DNA from 3 places in the Cellulomonas sp. FA1 genome. Region 2 is predicted to be linked to each of the others. Evidence: riboswitches for the same ligand, from Rfam matches in the RefSeq annotation. Region 2 holds a riboswitch; each other region holds the start of a gene.
The links. Region 2 has a riboswitch for S-adenosylmethionine ahead of GY42_RS13715 (methylenetetrahydrofolate reductase). Riboswitches for the same ligand answer to the same signal wherever they lie in the genome.
Positions count from the first base shown of each region.

Region 1: linked by a shared signal. The riboswitch ahead of GY42_RS09760 (rhodanese-like domain-containing protein) and the one ahead of GY42_RS13715 (methylenetetrahydrofolate reductase) in region 2 are both predicted to bind S-adenosylmethionine.
Region 3: linked by a shared signal. The riboswitch ahead of GY42_RS09675 (LLM class flavin-dependent oxidoreductase) and the one ahead of GY42_RS13715 (methylenetetrahydrofolate reductase) in region 2 are both predicted to bind S-adenosylmethionine.

Region 1 covers NZ_LBMY01000001.1:2,153,878-2,160,556, reverse strand. Annotated here, with positions in the region: gene GY42_RS09770 (hypothetical protein) at 16-513, shown strand; gene GY42_RS09765 (O-succinylhomoserine sulfhydrylase) at 571-1,818, opposite strand; gene GY42_RS09760 (rhodanese-like domain-containing protein) at 1,836-2,279, opposite strand; SAM riboswitch class I at 2,284-2,381, opposite strand; gene GY42_RS09755 (GNAT family N-acetyltransferase) at 2,495-3,019, shown strand; SAM riboswitch class IV at 3,158-3,272, shown strand; gene GY42_RS09750 (aminotransferase class V-fold PLP-dependent enzyme) at 3,309-4,751, shown strand; gene GY42_RS20130 (GNAT family N-acetyltransferase) at 4,975-6,060, shown strand; gene GY42_RS09735 (pentapeptide repeat-containing protein) at 6,204-6,679, opposite strand, start outside.
Region 2 covers NZ_LBMY01000001.1:3,049,691-3,056,369, reverse strand. Annotated here, with positions in the region: gene GY42_RS13735 (saccharopine dehydrogenase family protein) at 1-349, shown strand, start outside; gene GY42_RS18335 (hypothetical protein) at 538-1,386, opposite strand; gene GY42_RS13725 (DNA-3-methyladenine glycosylase I) at 1,526-2,134, shown strand; gene GY42_RS13720 (hypothetical protein) at 2,244-2,462, shown strand; SAM riboswitch class I at 2,625-2,731, shown strand; gene GY42_RS13715 (methylenetetrahydrofolate reductase) at 2,814-3,899, shown strand; gene metE (5-methyltetrahydropteroyltriglutamate--homocysteine S-methyltransferase) at 3,896-6,247, shown strand; gene GY42_RS13705 (MalY/PatB family protein) at 6,544-6,679, shown strand, end outside.
Region 3 covers NZ_LBMY01000001.1:2,134,400-2,141,078, forward strand. Annotated here, with positions in the region: gene GY42_RS09665 (ABC transporter substrate-binding protein) at 1-1,526, opposite strand, end outside; gene GY42_RS09670 (NtaA/DmoA family FMN-dependent monooxygenase) at 1,559-2,965, opposite strand; gene GY42_RS09675 (LLM class flavin-dependent oxidoreductase) at 2,978-4,120, opposite strand; SAM riboswitch class IV at 4,560-4,665, opposite strand; gene purL (phosphoribosylformylglycinamidine synthase subunit PurL) at 4,852-6,679, opposite strand, start outside.

The DNA.
Region 1 (6,679 bases), 900 kb from region 2:
GCTAGCGTCCCCGCCATGCGACCCCGACGACGCCTCGCAGCCCTCCTGCTCGCCCCGGCGGCGGCCCTGGTGCTCGCCGCGTGCTCCGACGGCGAAGCCCCCGCCCCGGGCCCGACGTCGCCCGTTGCGCCGAGGGCCGGGGCGGGGGCGTCCGAGCCGCCGTCCCCGGACGACCAGCGTGCCGTGCTCGCGCAGACGGGCGACGCGACCGAGGCGTTCGCGGGCGCCGTCGCCGGCGGCGGGACGCAGCGCGCGACGCTCGCCGACGTGACCGCCGGGTCGTACGCGCCGCGCGTCGTGTGCACGTCGGACGACGGCGCGCCCGTCACGGTCACGGTCGTCGCCGACGGCGCCGAGGTCGCGTCGTCCGAGGCGCCGTGCGTGCCCCTCGTCGAGGGCGGCGCCACCATGGCCGACGGCCCGTCGTTCGACCTGCCCGGCGGGGCGGTCGACGTGACGGTGACCGCCGCGACCGACGCCGTGGTCGCGGTCGGGCTGGTCGCTGCGGGCTGACCTCCGCCCCGACCGCGGCCCGTCCCGACCACCGCCGGCCCCGACCGCGACCCGCCGTCAGCCCGTGAGCGTCGCGAGCGCCTGCGCGAGGTCGTCGCGCAGGTCCTCGACGTCCTCGAGCCCCACCGACAGCCGCACGGTGGCCTCGCCGATGCCGACCGCGGCGCGGCCCGCGGGGCCGAGCTTGCGGTGCGTCGTCGTCGCGGGGTGCGTGACGATCGACTTCGCGTCGCCGAGGTTGTTCGAGATGTCGACGACGCGCAGCGCGTCGAGCACGCCGAACGTGGCCTTCTTCGCGACGTCGGCGGGTGCGTCGGGCGGGACCGCGAGGTCGAACGTGACGACCGTGCCGCCGCCGGTCTGCTGCGCGCGCGCCAGGTCGTGCTGCGGGTGCGACTCCAGGAACGGGTACCGGACGCGCGCGACGCCGGGCTGCTCCTCGAGCCACCGCGCGAGCGTGAGCGCCGACGCCGCCTGGTGGCGCACGCGCACGCTCATGGTCTCCAGGCCCTTGAGCAGCACCCACGCGTTGAACGGCGAGAGCGACGGCCCGGTGTTGCGCAGCAGCGTCTGCACGGGTCCGCGCACGTAGTCGGCGGACCCGAGGATCGCGCCGCCGAGCACGCGCCCCTGCCCGTCGACGTGCTTGGTGGCGGAGTACACGACGACGTCGGCACCGTGCTCGAGCGGGCGCGAGAACACGGGCGTCGCGAAGACGTTGTCGACGACGACGGTCGCGCCGGCCGCGTGCGCGAGCCGGCTCACGGTCGCGATGTCGACGAGGTCCTGCATCGGGTTCGACGGGGTCTCGAAGAACACGACGTCGGCGGGTGTCGCGAGCGCGGCCTCCCACTGCGCGGGCACGTGCCCGTCGACGTAGTCGGTGCGCACGCCCCACTTGGCGAGGATCTCGTCGAAGATCACGACCGACGACCCGAACAGCGCGCGCGCCGCGACGATGCGCGAGCCGGACCGCACGAGCGCGGCCAGCGCGGTGAACACCGCGGACATGCCCGACGCGGTCGCGTAGCACGCCTCGGCGCCCTCGAGCAGCCGCAGCCGCTCCTCGAACGTCGTCACGGTGGGGTTGCCGTAGCGCGAGTACAGGAAGCGGTCGACGTCGCCGGCGAACCCGGCCTCGGCCTGCGCGGCCGTCGCGTACGTGTACCCCTGCGTGAGGAACACGGCCTCGGACATCTCGCCGAACTCGGTGCGCACGAGCCCGCCGCGCACCGCGAGCGTGTCGGGACGCAGCGTGGTCCGGTCGAGGCGGTGGTCGTCCCAGTCGCCCGGGCCCGGGGGCAGGTCGGGGGTCGCGCCGCTCACGGCTGGACCCACGGCAGGCCGTCGGCGCGCCAGCCGACGTGGCCGCGGTGGCCGTCGGGGCCCGTCGGACCCTCGAAGCCCTCGAGCACGTTGTACGCGGGCCCGTAGCCGGCCGCGGTCGCGGCCTGCGCCGCGCCGATCGAGCGCTGGCCCGAGCGGCACAGGAACACCACGGGCCGGCCGTCGCCCGGCGTGACGCCGGTCGCGGCGAGCTGCTCGAGGAACCGCGGGTTGGGCTGCCCGGACGGGTACTGCACCCACTCGACGAGCGCGGCCTGCCGGCCGACGGGCCGCAGGTCGGGCACGCCGACGTAGCGCCACTCGGCGTCGGTGCGCACGTCGACGAGCACGGCGTCGTCGCGCTCCTGCAGGATCTGCCAGGCCTCGGTGGCGGTGACGTCCCCGGCGTAACCGGGGGCGGGACGCGGCTGCACGGTCATGGTCCTCCCATCGTCTCTGGCGGTAGCACCCTGCGCCACGGTCGCCCGTGCGGGTTGCTGCGGCGTCGTCGAGCCAGATCTCTCGGCCGCTCTGGATGGTCGCGGCGATGCTACGCCCGCGCGGGCGGCGTCGTCGCGGGCGTCTCACGGCGGGCGTCTCACGGCGGGCGACGGGCCGTGCGGACGGCCGCGACGCCGTGCCAGGCTGGGCGCCGATGGACGTCCCCGAGGGTTTCGTGCTCCGCCCCACGACCGTCTCCGACGTGCCCGCGCTCACGCGCCTGCTGCACGCGGCCTACGCCGACCTCGCCGCCGCCGGACTGAACTTCACGGGCGCGACGCAGAGCGACGACGTGACGGCGGCCCGCACGCTCGGCGTCGGCGCGTCCTGGGTCGTCGTCGACGCCGCCGGTGCGCTCGCGGGGACCGTCACGTGCAGCAGCCCTCCGGGCGGTGGGCTGCTGGCGCTGACGCCCGCGGCGCGCGAGCCCGGCCGGGTGTGGCTGAACCAGCTCGCCGTCCGCCCGGACCTGCGCGGCCGCGGCCTGGCGTCGGCGTTGTGGGGTGCGCTGCGCACGTGGGCGGTCGACGGCGGTGCGCGGTCGATCGGCCTCGACACGGCCGTCCCGGCGCAGGGGCTGCGGCGGATGTACGCGCGCTGGGGGTTCGTCGAGGGCGACGTGATCCAGTGGCGGGGCAAGGCGTACCGCAGCGTCGTGATGGTGCGCGACCTGCCCTGACGTCGGTACGGGCTCGCCGTCCCGTCACGCGCCGCGTCCTGGCCCCGTCCCTCGTCGCGAGACGTCGCGTCTCGCATGCCGAGAACGACGGCGCGTCGGCGTTGACACGCGCCGGACGCGGCCCCGATCCTCGACCCAGGTCAAGAGTGTCAGCGCGAAGCCCCGGCTCGCTGGCCGGCAACCCTCCAACCGCGGTGGGGTGCCCCGGGTGACGACCTGGTCGCGCGCCGTCCGGCGCCGGCAAGCGCGGGACCGGCCGGTCCCGAGGGACCCGTACCGGAGGACCACCATGACCACCGTCACCGAGCTGTTCGCGTGTGCCGACGAGGCGTCCGGCGCCGCCGTGCCGACGGGCCGCGCCGCCTTCGACCGCGGCCCGCTGCTGGCCGTCACCGGCGCGTCCACGACCGTGCCGCTCGTCGACGGCACGAGCCGCACCTACGCCAACCTCGACTGCGCCGCGAGCGCGCCCGCGCTCGCGTCCGTCGCGGCGCGCGTCGCCGAGGTGCTGCCGCTCTACGCGTCGGTGCACCGCGGCGCCGGCTACCTGTCGCAGGTGTCGACCGCGCTGTACGAGGCGTCGCGGCAGTCGATCGCCCGGTTCGTCGGCGCGCGCGAGGACGACGTCGCGATCGTCACGCGCAACACGACCGACTCGCTCAACCTGCTCGCGGGCGTCGTGCCCGAGGGTGGGGCCGTGCTCGTGCTCGACGTCGAGCACCACGCCAACCTGCTGCCGTGGGTGCAGCGCAGCACGGGCGCGCGCGCCGGCACCGGCCGGGTCGCGACGGTCCTGCCGATCGCGGAGACGGTCGCCGCGACGCTCGACGCGCTGCGCGACGAGCTCGCACGCCGCCCGTACGCCCTGCTCACGCTCACCGGCGCGTCGAACGTCACGGGCGAGTCGCTGCCGCTGGACCGCGTCGTCGCGCTCGCGCACGCGGCCGGCACCCGCGTCGCCGTGGACGGCGCCCAGCTCGTGCCGCACCGCGGGTTCTCGCTCGCGGCCTCGGACGTCGACTACGTCGCGTTCTCGGGCCACAAGACGTACGCGCCGTTCGGCGCCGGCGCGCTCGTCGGGCGCCGTGACTGGCTCGACACCGGCACGCCCTACCTCGCCGGCGGCGGCGCCGTGCGCGACGTCCGCACCGACCGCACGGTCTGGCAGCCCGCACCCGCGCGGCACGAGGCCGGTTCGCCCAACGTGCTCGGCGCGATCGCGCTCGCGCAGGCCTGCGACACGCTCGCGGCGCTGCCCGCCGGTGCGCTCGAGGCGCACGAGCAGGCGCTGCGCGAGCGGCTCGTGGCCGGCCTCGAGGCGATCGACGGCGTGCGTGTCGCGCGCATCTGGCCCGACGCGGTCGACCCCGTCGGTGTCGTGACGTTCACGGTCGGCGACCTCAACCCGGGGCTCGTCGCCGCGTACCTGTCGGCCGAGCACGGCATCGGCGTGCGCGACGGCCGGTTCTGCGCGCACCCGCTGCTCGCGCGCCTCGGCGCGTCGCACGGCGCGGTGCGCGCGTCGGTGGGCGTCGGCACGACCGCCGAGCACGTCGACCGGCTCGTCGTGGCGCTCACGACGCTGCTGACGCGCGGCCCGGCCGCGTCGTACGAGGTCGTCGACGGCTGCTGGACCGTCGCCGACGACACGCGCCCCCTGGTCGAGGTCCGCGGCCTCGACCACCTGGCCGCCACTGCGGCCGCCGCCTGCGGCCCCGCGCTCGACGACTGACCTGCCCCGGCCCGCGAGAGGTCGATCCAGCCCACCCCGGGGGTGGTGAGAGGTCGATCCAGCCCTCCGAGCGGCGAGAGGTCGATCCAGCCCCACCTCCGAGCGGCGAGAGGTCGATCCAGCCCCACCTCCGAGCGGCGAGAGGTCGATCGGGTCCACCTCCGGCGGGCTCCGCGGCGAGACGACGCCACGCCTGACGGGGACGCCCGCCAGGATGGGCCGCGTGCAGCACGATCTGACCCTCGAGGGCCACGGCGTCCGACTCGTCCCGCTCACGCGCGAGCACGCCGCGGCGCTCGCGGCGTTCGTCGACGAGCGCGTCTGGCGCGGCATGACGACGCCCACGCCGCGGGGCGTCGACGACCTGCTGGGCGTCGTCGAGACCGCGCTCGCGACACCCGCGCGGTACGCGTTCGCGGTGCTCGTCGACGGCGAGGTCGTCGGGTCCACGTCGTTCTACGACGTCGACCTGCGCATGGGGCGCCTCGAGGTCGGGCACACGTTCTACGACCCGCGCGTGTGGGGCACGCACGTCAACCCGGCGTGCAAGCTCCTGCTCATGACCCACGCGTTCGAGGCGTGGGAGGTCGCGCGCTGCGCGTACCGGGTCGAGGCGCGCAACGCGCGGTCGATCGCCGCGGTGACCAAGCTCGGCGCACGGCCCGAGGGTCGGTTGCGCGGCCACCGCGTCGCGGCCGACGGCACGCGCCAGGACTCGCTCTACTTCTCTGTGCTCGCCGACGAGTGGCCCGACGTCCGCGCACGGCTCGTGGACCGGCTCGCGGGGCACGACGTCGCCGACGGCCGCACGTCGGTGCTGCTGATCGGCGGCCGGTCGGGAGTCGGCAAGTCGACCGCCGCGAACGCGGTGCACGACCTGCTCGTCGCGCGCGACGTGCCCCACGCGCTCGTCGAGGGCGACGCGCTCGACCTCGCGCACCCCGCGCCGTGGGAGCACGGCGTCGCGGCCGCGAACCTCGCCGACGTCTGGCGGCGCTACCGCGCGCTCGGGCACCGCCGCCTCGTCTACACCAACACGGTCAGCGTGCTCGAGACCGAGACGCTCGCGGACGCCGTCGGGGACCGCCCGCACGTCACGTCCGTGCTGCTCACGTCGTCCGACGCGACAGCGCGCGAGCGCCTCGCGCGCCGCGAGCAGGGCGCGTCGTACGACGCCCACGTGGCGCGCTCCGACGCCGCGGCGGCTCGGCTCGAGCAGGCCGCTGGGCCGCACGTGCACCGCGTGCCCACCGACGGCCGCACGCCCGCCGAGGTCGCGGCAGACCTGGTCGCGCTCGCGGGCTGGTGAGCACGACGACGACCGGGCGCTGACCGCGGGCCGGCATCCGCGGACCGGGGGACCGGGGTACCGGGATCCGCGCCCGGGACCCGTCGACCGGGGCCCGGGGGCCGCGACCCGCGGCTGGCTCCCCCCAAGCAGGGCCGGCGCAGTCAGTCCTCGACGACCAGCCCGACGTGGTGCGCGAGCAGCGGCGCGAGGTCGTACAGCTGGTCGGTGCTGACCCGTGCCCCGCCCAGCCCGCCCACGCCGTCGACCGCGCGCAGCCGCGCACCGCGCAGGTCGCACGCCGTGAGCCGCGACTGCGAGGCGTCGAGGCGCCGCACGTCGCAGTCGACCACGACGAGCCTGCCGACCCGGGCGTGGCTGAGGTCGAGGTCCCCGAGCGTCACGCCCTCGAGGTGCAGCTCGTCGACCGTGGACTCGCGCAGGTCGAGGTAGTCGACCTTGCCGCCGGTCACGCGCACCCGGGTCCAGCTCGACCCGAACGCGCTCAGCGCACCGATCCGCACGTCGGCGAGCGTCGTGTCGCGCCACGTCGACGACGGTGCGCGCAGCGTGCCCGCGCGCACGGCCCGCCACGTCGAGTCGAGCACGCGGGCGCGGTCCAGGTCGACGTCGTCGAGGT
Region 2 (6,679 bases):
GCTGCTGGTCCCGGGCGTCGGACGGGCGCTGGAGCGCGTGCTGCCGGCGCCGGGCACGGGCCCCGACGCGGCCACGCGTGCGCACGGGTGGTTCCGCTCCGAGGTGCGCGCGACGACGACGTCGGGGCGTCGGTACACGGCCGTGGCGGCCGGTCCGGGCGACCCGGGGTACGCCGCGACGTCCGTCATGCTCGGGCAGGCGGGTCTCGCGCTCGCGCTCGACGGCGACCGGCTGCCGGACCGCGCGGGCTCGCTGACCCCCGCGACCGCGCTCGGCGACGTGCTCGTCGCCCGGCTGCGCGCCGCCGGGCACACGTACGCGGCCGACGAGGCGACGCCCGTCGCCTGACCGCCGCACGGCGCACGCCGCACGACAGGCACGCCGACGGACACTCCCCCGGTCGACGGACACCCGCGCGCGCGTGTCCGTCGACCCGTACCGCTGTCCGTCGACGTGTGGGGGTCCGCCACGCGTGGGGGTCCGCCATGTGTGGGGGTCCGACCACGCGTGGGGTCCGACGACGGGGCGACCGTGCGTCAGGCGGCGGGCTCGACGGGGCCGTCGCGGCCCGCCAGCAGGTCGCCGCACGACACCTGCTGCGCCGTCGTGACGACCGGGTCGTCCGCCGCGGCACCCGTCGCGACCTGCTCGGCCGCGCCGTTGCGCGCGGTGCGGCCGCCGTCGCCCAGGTCGACCCACGTGCGCGTGACCGTGAACGTGCCGCCGTCGGCGCTCACGGCGTCGAGGCCCGCGAGGCGCAGCGCACCGCCGTCCTGCGTGCAGCCGACGCCCGTGCCCTGGCCCGCGAACCCGCGGTCGAACGTGTACGCCTGGCCCTGCGCGTTGGTGGGCGCCACGAGCCCGCAGTCGACGACCGACCACAGCCGGGCCTCGCGCCCGAGGTCGACGAGCACGACGGGGATCGCGTCGGCCTGCACGCGCTGCACGACGGCCGACGCGGGCACCGGGCTCGCCGAGTCGATCGCGGCCGAGAACGTCGCGCCCGACGCGGTGGTGACGCCGATGCGACGGTCGGCGCCGCCCGTGAGCCACGCCTGGTCGGGGCGTCCGTCGCCGTCGACGTCGACGACCTCGCGGACGTCCGCGCCGGCGGGCGGCCCGTCGCCCGTCGGGGCGCAGCCCGCGGTCGTGGCCGGCGACGCGGCCGGGGTCGCGCTCGGGCTCGCCGGTGCGGTCGGTGTCGTGGCCGCCGGGGTCGGCGTGGGCGACGTCGTGGGGGCCGCCGTGCCGTCGTCGCCGCCGCGTGTCAGGAGCAGCGCGACGACGACGCCGACGAGCACGACGACCGCGACGGCCCACGGCCACCAGGGCGCGCGGCGGGTGGGACCGGGACCGGGAGTGGCGGGTGCTGCCGGTGTGCTCATGCAGCCCTGCCTACTCCGGTTGCCCGGGGCACGCACCTCGGACGGATCCGGGCCGACCCCAGGCCCGCCCGGCGGGCGGCGACGCACGGCGGCGTGAACCGCCACGCGGGGTGTCGGCGGGACGGGCCAGACTCGTGCCATGACGACCACGGCCCCCTCACCCGACGCGACGCCCGCGGCACCGCTGGCGCAGGACGAGCCGTTCCGGTGCTTCGGCTCCGGCGACCCGGTGTACGCGGCCTACCACGACGACGAGTGGGGCGTCCCGGTCCACGACGAGCACGCGCTGTACGAGCGGATCTCGCTCGAGGCGTTCCAGTCGGGCCTCGCGTGGATCACGATCCTGCGCAAGCGGCCGGCGTTCCGCACGGCGTTCGCCGGGTTCGACCCCGAGGTCGTGGCGACCTTCGGCGAGGACGACGTCGCGCGGCTCATGGCGGACGCGGGGATCGTGCGCAACCGCGCGAAGGTCGACGCGACGATCGCGAACGCCCGCGCGCTGCTCGCGCTGCACGACTCCGGCCGCACGCTCGACGAGGTGCTGTGGTCGCACGCGCCCACGGCGCCCCGCGAGCGCCCGCGCAGCTACGCCGACGTGCCCGCGCGGACCGCCGAGTCGGCCGCGCTGGCCAAGGAGCTCAAGTCGCTCGGCTTCCGGTTCGTCGGCCCGACCACCGCGTACGCCGCGATGCAGGCGTGCGGCGTGGTCGACGACCACCTCGCGGCGTGCGTCGTGGTGGCCGGGTGACCCCGCGTCCCCCGGGTGGCGCGCGCGCTGCTCCGGCGGGGTGACGCGTGGGGTGAACAAGCGTCCGGCGGCCGACGGGGCCCTTCCCACCGCCGCTAAGGTCGCCCCCATGACCCACCACGCGCACCCGGACGGGCAGCACGACCCCGTGCAGGCCGCGCACGAGGCGTGGTGGACGGCGGGCGAGCCCGACCCGCAGGTGCTCGCGGCCGTGCACGAGGGCCTGCACGACGTCCCCGTGATGACCCCGGCGACGTCCTGGTTCGGTCTGCCGCACCAGCGCACGGCACGCGAGGCGCTGCCCTCGCTGCACCGCCGCCGCCGCTGACCCCTGCCGTCCACCCGGCGTCGCCCCGGGCGGTCGGCGTGCGACGAGCTGTTCCGACCCACTCCGGCCCGTCGGAGCCGGGAGGGCCGCCGACCGAACGAAGTCGTCTCACTGAACGAGAAGCGCTGTCCGCCATCCGGGCATGGCCGCTAGCATCGTCGTCGACCATCCAGAGCGGCTGAGAGACCTGGCTCCGCGACGCCGCAGCAACCCCCCTCCCTGCGAGGGTGTGGGTGCTTCCGCCAGGAACGATGGAGTGACGATGACCGTCTGCGCCCTGGCGACCGACCCCTCGTGCAGCCCGTGCTGCCCCGTGAGCGCACGCACCGCGTGCCTCCCGGGCCGCACCCGATGACCCTCGTGGCCGAGGTCGAGGCACCCGCCCCGCCGCCCGCCCGGGCCGCCGGCCGGCGCGCCGAGCAGGCGGGCGCCCTCGACCGGCCCACCGTGTCCTTCGAGCTCTTCCCGCCCCGGAACCCCGACGCCGCGCCGCGGCTCTGGCGCACGGTGCGCGAGCTCGAGACCGTCGAGCCCGACTTCGTGTCCGTGACCTACGGCGCGTCGGGCCGCACGCGCGAGACCACGCGCGTGCTCGTGCGGCGCCTGCTGCGCGAGACGTCGCTGACCCCGATCGCGCACCTGACCTGCGTGGGCACCTCGCGCGACGAGGTCACGACGATCGTCGAGGAGTTCCTCGACGAGGGCGTGCGCTCGTTCCTCGCGCTGCGCGGCGACCCGCCCGCGGGCGAGCCGGACTGGCGTCCGCACCCCGACGGCGTGCACACCGCCGCCGAGCTGGTCGAGCTGCTCCGCGAGATCGAGGGCCGCCGGTGCGGCCGCTCCGCGTCGCAGGCGGTGCGCGCCCGCGTCCGCCCGCTGTCCGTGGCGGTCGCGGCGTTCCCGCGCGGCAACCACGCGACCGGCGGCACACGCGCGCAGGACGTGCAGGCGCTGCTCGCCAAGCAGGAGGCGGGCGCCGACTTCGCGATCTCGCAGGTCTTCTTCGACGCCGAGGCCTACCTCGGTCTCGTCGCCGAGGCGCGCGAGGCCGGCGTCACCATCCCGATCGTGCCGGGGATCATCCCCACCACCGACCCGGCCCGCCTGCTGCGCGTGCAGGAGCTGACGGGCGTGCCCGTGCCGCAGCGCCTGCTCGACCTGCTCGGCGGCACCGACGACCCCGCGGAGCGCCACCGGCGCGGCACGCGCGCCGGTGTCGACCTGGTCAACGGCGTGCTGGACGGCGGCGCGCCCGGCGTGCACGTCTACACGTTCAACACCCACGAGGCGGCGCTCGACCTGCTCGACGGCGCCGACCTCGTCGGCGGACGGCGCACCACCGTCGCCGACCCCGCCCCGCCCACGACCACCGCACCCACGACCACGGCCGCGCCCACCGGCGCCGCCTCGACGACTCCGCGAGGGAACCTGTCATGACCAGCACCACGCCCGCCGCGCCGGCCACCCCGGCCTTCCCCACCGGCTCCGTCCTCGGCTACCCCCGCATCGGCCCGCGCCGCGAGCTCAAGAAGGCCCTCGAGGCGTTCTGGGCCGGCCGCAGGACGGCCGACGAGGTCGAGGCCGTGGCCGCCGACCTGCGCCGGCGCACCCGCGCCCGCCTCGCCGAGCTCGGCCTCGCGACCGACGCCCCCGCGATCCCGAGCGCGTTCTCGTTCTACGACCACGTGCTCGACACGGCCGCGCTCGTCGGCGCCGTGCCCGCCCGCTTCGCCGACCTGCAGGACGCCGACGGGCGCCTCGACCTCGCCGGGTACTCGACGGTCGCGCGCGGCCGCGGCGACGACCTGCCGCTCGAGATGACCAAGTGGTTCGACACGAACTACCACTACCTGGTCCCCGAGATCGGCCCGGGCACGGCGTTCCGCTACGCGTCGGACCGCCCGGTCGCCGAGTTCGCCGAGGCGCTCGCCGACGGCGTGCTCACGCGTCCCGTCGTCGTCGGCCCCGTGACGTTCCTCGCGCTCGCGAAGCCCACCGAGGACGCGCCCGCGGGCTTCCACCCGCTCGACAGGCTCGACGACCTGCTGCCGGTCTACGCGCGCCTGCTCACCGAGCTCGCCGCCGCGGGCGCGACGTGGGTGCAGCTCGACGAGCCCGCGCTCGTCTCCGACTCGATCGGCGTCGACGCGGCGGTGCTGGCCGAGGCCACGACCCGCGCCTACCGCGCGCTCGCGACCGAGCTCGCACGACCCGAGCGGCCCGCAGTCCTCGTCGCGGCGCCCTACGGCGACCTGGGCGCGGCGCTGCCCGTGCTCGCGGCCACCGACGTCGAGGGTCTCGCGATCGACCTCGTGCGCGGCGACGCGCCCACGGTCCCGGTGCCCGGCCTGGCCGGCAAGACGCTCGTCGGCGGCGTCGTCGACGGCCACAACATCTGGCGCGCGGACCTCGACGCGAGGCTCACGGTGCTCGAGCAGCTCGCGGGCCTCGGTGCGGCCGCCGTCGCGGTCGGCACGTCGACGTCGCTGTTCCACGTGCCGCACACGCTCGACGACGAGCCCGCGCTCGACCGCACGCTCGTGCAGTGGCTCGCGTTCGCCGACGAGAAGGTCCGCGAGGTCGCGACGCTCGCGACGGGCCTGACCGAGGGCCGTGAGGCCGTGCGCACCGAGCTGCTCGCGGCGTCCGACGCGGTGCGCAGCCGCGCGACGGCACCCGGCGTGGTCCGGCCCGAGGTGCGCGAGCGCGCCGCCGCGCTCACCGACGACCAGTTCCGCCGCGGCCCGTTCGCGGCGCGCAAGGCCGCGCAGGCCGAGCGCCTGCGGCTGCCCGCGCTGCCGACCACGACGATCGGCTCGTTCCCGCAGACGCCCGAGATCCGCAAGGCCCGCGCCGCGTTCGGCAAGGGCGAGCTGTCGGCGGCGGCGTACGAGGACGAGATGAAGGCGGAGATCCGCCGGGTCGTCGAGCTGCAGGAGCGCATCGGCCTGGACGTGCTGGTGCACGGCGAGCCCGAGCGCAACGACATGGTGCAGTACTTCGCCGAGAACCTCGACGGGTTCGCGGTCACGCAGAACGGCTGGGTGCAGTCGTACGGCTCGCGCTGCACGCGCCCGTCGATCCTGTGGGGCGACGTGTCGCGGCCCGCACCCATCACGGTCGCGTGGACCACGTACACGCAGTCGCTCACCGACAAGCCCGTCAAGGGCATGCTCACGGGCCCGGTGACGATCCTCGCGTGGTCGTTCGTGCGCGACGACCAGCCGCTCGGCGACACCGCGAACCAGGTGGCGCTCGCGCTGCGCGACGAGATCGCGGACCTCGAGGCCGCGGGCATCGGCATCGTGCAGGTCGACGAGCCGGCGCTGCGCGAGCTGCTGCCGCTGCGCGAGAAGGACCACGCGGCGTACCTCGACTGGTCGGTGCGCTCGTTCCGCCTCTCGACGGCCGGCGTGCGCCCGGACACGCAGATCCACACGCACCTGTGCTACTCGGAGTTCGGCGAGATCATGGACGCGATCGACGGCCTCGACGCGGACGTGACGAGCATCGAGGCGGCCCGCTCGAAGATGGAGATCCTCGGCGACATCGCGGCGGCGGGCTACCCGCGCGCCGTCGGCCCGGGCGTGTACGACATCCACTCGCCCCGCGTGCCGTCGCAGGCCGAGGTCACCGAGCTGCTCACCGAGGCGGTCCGCACCATCGACGTCGACCAGCTCTGGGTCAACCCGGACTGCGGCCTCAAGACCCGCCGCTACGAGGAGGTCACGCCCTCGCTCGAGCACCTGGTCGAGGCGACCCGCACGGTCCGCGCGACGCTCTGACGCAGGCGCCGCGCCGCACGACCCGGGGCCCCGGCCCGCCGCACCCGCGGCGGCCGGGGCCTCGCGCGGTCTGCTGCGGCGGGCAGGCATCTGGCGGTGAGTCCCGGAGCCAGATCTACCGCGCGCCCGCGGTGGTCGACGTCCTGACCAGCAGCCCTCGTCGCTGACAAGCGGACTTGAACGGCGACCGGTCGCATTCAAGTTCCATGGTGAGAAATGGAACGCAGACCCAGTCGCCGCACGTCGGCGCCGCACCTCGTCGCCACGACTCGCACGCCTGGCCGTACCGTGACCTCATGACCTCGCCGTTCGACGTCACGCCCGACGAGCTGCGTCGGCGCACCTCGCTGAAGTGGCACACGTACGAGCCGGACGTGCTGCCCGCGTTCGTCGCCGAGATGGACGTCCGGCCCCTCGAGGCGGTGGTCGACG
Region 3 (6,679 bases), 920 kb from region 2:
ACCTCGCGCTGCGCCTGCGCGACGAGGTCGGCACGCGCGGCGGGGTCGGCGGCGGCGAGCTGCGCGTCGAGCAGCGGGTCGAGCACGTCGTCGGCCGGGCGCTGGTTGATGTTGCGCAGCGTCGACGAGAACTGCGTGCGCAGGATGTCGCCGTCGGCGCGCGTGACGTTGTAGTAGTACGTGCCGAACGTGCCCGCCGTCAGCGACTGCTGCTGCTCGGCGGGGGTCTGCTGGCGGATCTGCAGGTCGACGCCCGCGGCGCGCAGCTGCTGCTGCACGAGCTCGAGCACGGCCTGCGAGCCGGTGAACAGGGGCGCGTAGACGACGTCGAACGTGAGCCGCTGCCCGTCCTTCTGCCGGATGCCGTCGTCGCCCGGCTCCCAGCCGGCGTCGTCGAGCAGGTCGGACGCGGCGGCGGCGTCGGGAGCGAGCTCGTCCGACAGGTCGACGTACCCGGGCGTGGTCGACGCGAGCACGCTCGTGGCGGGCCGGAACGCGTCGGACAGCACGGTGTCGACGATCTGCTGCCGGTCGATCGCGAGGTTGACCGCGCGGCGCACGTCGGGGTCGTCGAGCGGCGCGGCCGTGACGTTGGGCTGCAGCACGAACACGACGCCGGGGTTGGTGCGCGTGAGCACGGCGCCGTCGGTCGCCTCGACCTGCGCGACGTCCTGCGGCAGCACGTCGCCGATCGCGTCGAACTGGTCGGACGCGAGCCCGCCGGCGCGCACGCCGGACTCGGGGACGACCGTGAACTCGATCCGGTCGAGGTACGCCTCGCCGGCGTGGTCGGAGACGCCCGACGCCCACGCGTACCCGTCGCGTCGCGTGAGCACGGCGCCCTGGTCCTGCGTGTAGCTCTCGAGCACGAACGGGCCGGACCCGACGACGTCACCCTGCAGCCTCTCCTCGGGCGCGGCCTGCGTGGTCGCGTCGGAGAGGATCGCGAGCGACACCGTCGACGTGGCCTGCAGGAACTGCGCGTTGGGCGCCTCGAAGACGACCGTCGCGGTGCGCTCGTCGTCGACGCGCGTCTCGACGTACCCGGTGAGGTAGCTCGTCGCGAGCGCCGACCCGGCGCCGAGCCCGCGGGCCAGCACGTCGAGGTTCGCCTTCACGGTCGCCGCCGTCAGGGGCGTGCCGTCGGAGAACGTGACGCCGTCGCGCAGGTGGAACGTGAACCGCGTGAGGTCGTCGCCCACGTCCCAGCTCGTCGCGAGCCACGGCACGATCTCGCCGGTCTCGGGGTCCTGGTCGGTGAGCGAGTCGGCGAGCTGGCGGGCCACGTAGATGCTGACGTTCGAGCCGACCTGCTGGGGGTCGACGCCGCTGGGCGACGCGCCGAGCGCGAAGCGCAGCGTGCCGCCGGGCACGGGGTCGGCGCTCGCCGCAGCCGCGTCCGACGGGCCGACGGCGGGGGCCGCGGCCGTCGAGCACGCGGCGAGCAGCAGGGCCGGGACGAGCGCGGCGACCGCCCGGAGGCGTGCGCGGGGGCGCCGTGCGGGGGCGTGCGGTGCGGTGGTCATGACGTCCTTCCGGGGGACAGGGGTGGCGGGGCTCAGCGGCCGACGGCGGCGAGCGGGCGGGGGGTCGACGCGGCGGCGTGCGCGGCGTGGTCGCGGCGCGCGGGGCGCGGCAGCCCGAGGTGGTCGCGCAGCGTCTCGCCCGTGTACCCGGCGCGGAACGAGCCGCGCTCGACGAGCAGCGGGACGACCCGGTCGAGCACGTCGTCGAGGCCGTGCGGCGTGAGGTGCGGCACGAGGATGAAACCGTCGGACGCGTCCTGCTGGACGTGGCGGTCGATGTCGTCGGCCACCTGCTGCGCCGTGCCGACGAACCCGCCGCGCGTCGTCGCGTGGATGACGAGGTCGCGGATCGACCAGCGGTTCGCCTCGGCCTGCTCGCGCCACTGCCGGGCGACCGCGAGCGGGTCCTTCGCGTGCCGCACGCGACCGCGCGTGATCGACGCGTTCTCGACGTCGGGGTCGACGTCGGGCAGCGGGCCGTCGGGGTCGTACGCCTCGAGGTCGCGCCCCCACACCTGCTCGAGGAACGCGATCGCGGTGGGACCGGACACCTGCTGGCGGCGGACGTGCCGGGCGCGTTCGTGCGCCTCGGCCTCGGTGTCGCCGATCACGGCGGTGACCGCCGGGAGGATCAGCAGCTCGTCGGGCGTGCGTCCGTGCGCGGCGAGCCGCGACTTCACGTCGGTGTAGAACGCCTGCCCGGCGTCGAACGTCGAGTGCATGGAGAACACGACGTCCGCCGTGGCGGCCGCGAAGTCGCGTCCGTCGGCGGAGTCGCCGGCCTGGAACAGCACGGGGTGGCCCTGCGGGCCGCGCGGTGCGGGGAACGTGCCGACGACGTCCGCGTGCGGGCCGTGGTGCGCGACGGGGCGCACGGCCCCGTCGCGCAGGAACCTGCCCGCGGCGGGGTCGGCGAGCACCGCGTCGTCGTCCCACGAGTCCCACAGCGCGCGCGCCGCGTCGACGACCTCGCGGGCCCGCTCGTAGCGCAGCGGGTACGGCAGGTACCCGCCGCGACGGAAGTTCGCGCCCGTGAACGCGTCGGGGCTGGTCACGAGGTTCCACGCGGCGCGTCCGCGCGACAGCACGTCGAGCGTCGCGAACTGCCGCGCGACCTCCCACGGCTCGTTGAAGGTCGTGCTGATGGTGCCCGCCAGGCCGAGGCGGTCGGTCACCGCGGCGAGGGCCGCGAGCACGGGCAGCGTGTCGGGTCGCCCGACGACGTCGAGGTCGTGGATGCGGCCCTTGTGCTCGCGCAGCCGCAGGCCCTCGGCGAGGAAGAAGAAGTCCAGGTGCGCGGCCTCGGCGCGCGTGGCGAGGTGCTCGAACGACGAGAAGTCGACCTGGCTGCCCGCCGTGGGGTCGCTCCAGACCGTCGTGCTGTTGACGCCCGGGAAGTGCACCCCGAGCCGGACCTGCTTGCGCGGACGCGTGGTCATGGCGGACCCCTCTCAGGCCGTCGCGGCGAGGACGTTGGCGGGGCGCGCGAGCCCGAGGGTGTCGCGCAGCGTCGTGCCCGGGTAGGAGGTGCGGAACAGACCCGCGTCCTGCAGCAGCGGCACCAGCCCGTCGACCACCGCGTCGAGGTCCGTGGGCAGCACCGCCGGCAGCAGGTGGAACCCGTCGACCACCTCGCGCCACGCGTCGAGCACGGCCGCGAGGTCCGCCGGCGTGCCGACGTGCGTGAGCGACGCCGGGCGCCACGGCTCGCCCGCCAGGTCGTCGAGGACCGCGAGCCGGGCCGCCGCCGACGACCGGTCGTCGGCCAGCAGCAGGGAGGTGTCGACGAGCACGCGCAGGTCGCGCGGGTCCCGCCCCGCCGCGACGGCCTGCTCGTGCAGGCGGTCGCGCTGCGCGCGGGCCGCGCTCACGTCGGTCGCGCGCAGCCGCACGACGTCGGCGTGGCGCGCCGCGAGCGCGAGCGTCGCGTCGGACGTGACCGGCACGACGACCGGCGGGCGACCCTGCGGCGGACGGGGCGTGATCGACGGCCCGGCGACCGAGAACCGCGGGCCCGCGTGGTCGACCCGGTGCAGCTTGTCGCGGTCGACGTAGCGGCCGGTCGCGACGTCACGGATCACGGCGTCGTCCTCCCACGAGTCCCACAGCAGCCCGACGACGTGCGCGACCTCGGCGGCCTCGTCGACCGCGTCGTCGTGGTCCTGCGGGTCCTTGCGCCCGAACGCCGCGGCCTGCGCGGGGCCCGTGGACCAGCCGACCTGCCACCCCGCGCGCCCGCGGCTGACGTGGTCGACCGTGGCGATCGCCTTGGAGACGTGGAACGGCTCGGTGTGCGTCGTGTCGGTGCGCGCGACCAGGCCGATGCCGGCGCTGCGCGGTGCGAGGTGCGCCGCGAGCAGCACCGCGTCGAGCCGGCCCTGCAGGCCACCGGCGGGTGCCTCCTGCAGCACGTGGTCGTCGTCGAGGACCGCGAGGTCGAGCAGGCCGCGCTGCGCGGTCGCCAGCAGCTCGGCGGTGCGGCGGGGGTCGAACCAGCCGTGCGCGGCGGCCGGGACGGTGCGCCACGCGGCGGGGTGGGCGCCGGCGTCGGTGAGGTCGACGCCGAGGTGCAGGGACGGGCGGGTGTCGGGCACGGATGCTCCAGGGGTGCGCGGGACCGCGCCCGCGTCGGTCGACGGGGCGTGCGGGTCCCCGGGGTGGGGAGGTGGGGGTTCCGAGGTGCGGCGAGGCGACGCCGCGGCGTCCGCGTGATGGGGGACGCGGCCGGTCCGCCGAGGGCACGACGGCTCACGTCCACGGCGGGCGCCGCGGGTGCGGTCACCGCCCCGGCGGGGTCGCCACCGGGTCAGCGGTGCCGGCGTCGAGCGCGGCGTGCGCGTCGCGACGGGGTCAGCGGTGCCGGTGTCGAGCACGACGGGCTCGTCGCCGACGACGCGGGCGGCGGCACGACGGCGCCGCGGGAGGTCGGGTCAGCGACAGTCGCGCAGGGCCCGGCACGGCGCCGGACAGGTCGCGTGCTCGCGCCGCGCGGCCGTCTGCCTGCTCACCTGTCGCTCCATGTCGGTCCGTCCCTCGCGGTCGTTGCGCACGGCGTGCGCCTGGTCCTCACCCGGGGCACCCCGCCGCGCGGGTGGGTTGCCGTCCGACCAGCCGGGGCTTCGCGTCGGAGCTCGTGACCTGTGTCGTCGACATAAAGCCGACTTGATTGATCGGAAATTTATGCCCGCCCACGGGCCGTGTCAACGCCCGCGGACACCGCGTCCACGATCCGGGACGCACGCAGGCCCGACACCCCTCCGGGCACGACGACGCCCGCCGCCGCGCACGGGGCGCGAGGGCGGGCGTCGGGGTCGAGCAGGCGCCGTCAGCCGAACAGGCGCGGCAGCGTCGCCTCCCACTCGGCACGGGCCTCCGCGAGCGGCAGCGTGAACAGCCCCCGCACCTCGACGGCGGCCGCGTGCGCGTGGTCCGCGTCGTCGACGGGCGTCCCGGCCCCCGGCGAGCACGCCTCGGCCGTCTCCCCCAGCCGCAGCGCGAGCACGCCGCGCGCGGTGCACAGGTCCTGCAGGCGCACCTCCTCCGAGCGCGGCACGGCGACGAGCACGCGCGCCTGCGACTCGGAGAACAGCGCCTCGAACGGCGTCACGCCGTCGCGCGCGCACAACGCGTCGAGGTCGACCTGCACGCCCACGCCGTAGCGCAGGCTCGACTCGACGAGCGCGAGCGCGAGCCCGCCCTCCGACAGGTCGTGCGCCGCGTCGACCAGGTCGTCGCGCGCCGCGGCGACGAGCACCTGCGCGAGGCGGCGCTCGGCGTCGAGGTCGACGCGCGGCGGCACGCCGCCCAGGTGCCCGTGCACGACGTCGGCCCACGCCGACCCGTCGAGCTCGGCGCGCGTCGTGCCCAGCAGGTAGACGGCCTGGCCCGGCTGCGTCCACCCCGAGGGCACGGCGTCCGCGACGTCGTCGAGCACGCCCAGCACGCCGACCACGGGCGTCGGGTGGATCGACGAGTCGATCTGCCCGGGCTCGCCCGTGCCGTTGTACAGCGACACGTTGCCGCCGGTCACCGGCACCTCGAGCGTCTGGCACGCGTCGGCCAGGCCGCGGATCGCCTCGACGAGCTGCCACATCGAGTCGGGGTGCTCGGGGCTGCCGAAGTTGAGGCAGTCGGTGACGGCCATGGGCCGCGCGCCGACCGTCGCGACGTTGCGGTACGCCTCGGCGAGCGCGAGCTGCGCGCCCGTGTACGGGTCGAGCTTGGCATAGCGCCCGTTCGCGTCGGTCGCGAGCGCGACGCCCAGGCCCGTCGTCTCGTCGACGCGCACGACGCCCGAGTCGTCGGGCTGCGCGAGCGCGGTGTTGCCCTGCACGAACCGGTCGTACTGGTCGGTGACCCACGCGGGCGACGCGAGGTTCGGCGACGCGAGCAGCCGCAGCAGCGTCGCGCGCAGCTCGTCGGCGGACTCCGGGCGCGCGTACCGCCGCGCGCCCTCGGGCGTGCTCACCGAGTCGGCGACGAGCCCGTCCTGCCACGCGGGGCGCGCGTACGGGCGGTCGTAGACCGGCCCCTCGTGCGCGACGGTCTTCGGGTCGACGTCGACGATGCGGTCGCCGTGGTGGTCGATGGTCAGGCGCCCGGTGCCCGTGACCTCGCCGATCACGGCCGTCTCGACGTCCCAGCGCGCGGTGATCGCGAGGAACTCGTCGAGCTTCTCGGGGCTGACGACCGCCATCATGCGCTCCTGCGACTCCGACATGAGGATCTCGCCGGCCGTCAGGGTGGGGTCACGCAGCAGCACGTTCTCGAGGTCGACGTGCATGCCGCCGTCACCGTTGGACGCGAGCTCGCTCGTCGCGCACGAGATGCCCGCGGCCCCCAGGTCCTGGATGCCCTCGACGACGCGCGCGGCGTACAGCTCGAGGCAGCACTCGATGAGCACCTTCTCCATGAACGGGTCGCCGACCTGCACCGACGGGCGCTTCGACGGCTTCTCGTCGTCGAACGTCTCGGACGCGAGGATCGACGCGCCGCCGATGCCGTCGCCGCCCGTGCGCGCGCCGAACAGCACGACCTTGTTGCCGACGCCCGAGGCGTTGGCCAGGTGGATGTCCTCGTGCCGGAGCACGCCCAGGCACAGCGCGTTGACCAGCGGGTTGCCCTGGTAGCAGGCGTCGAACACGAGCTCGCCG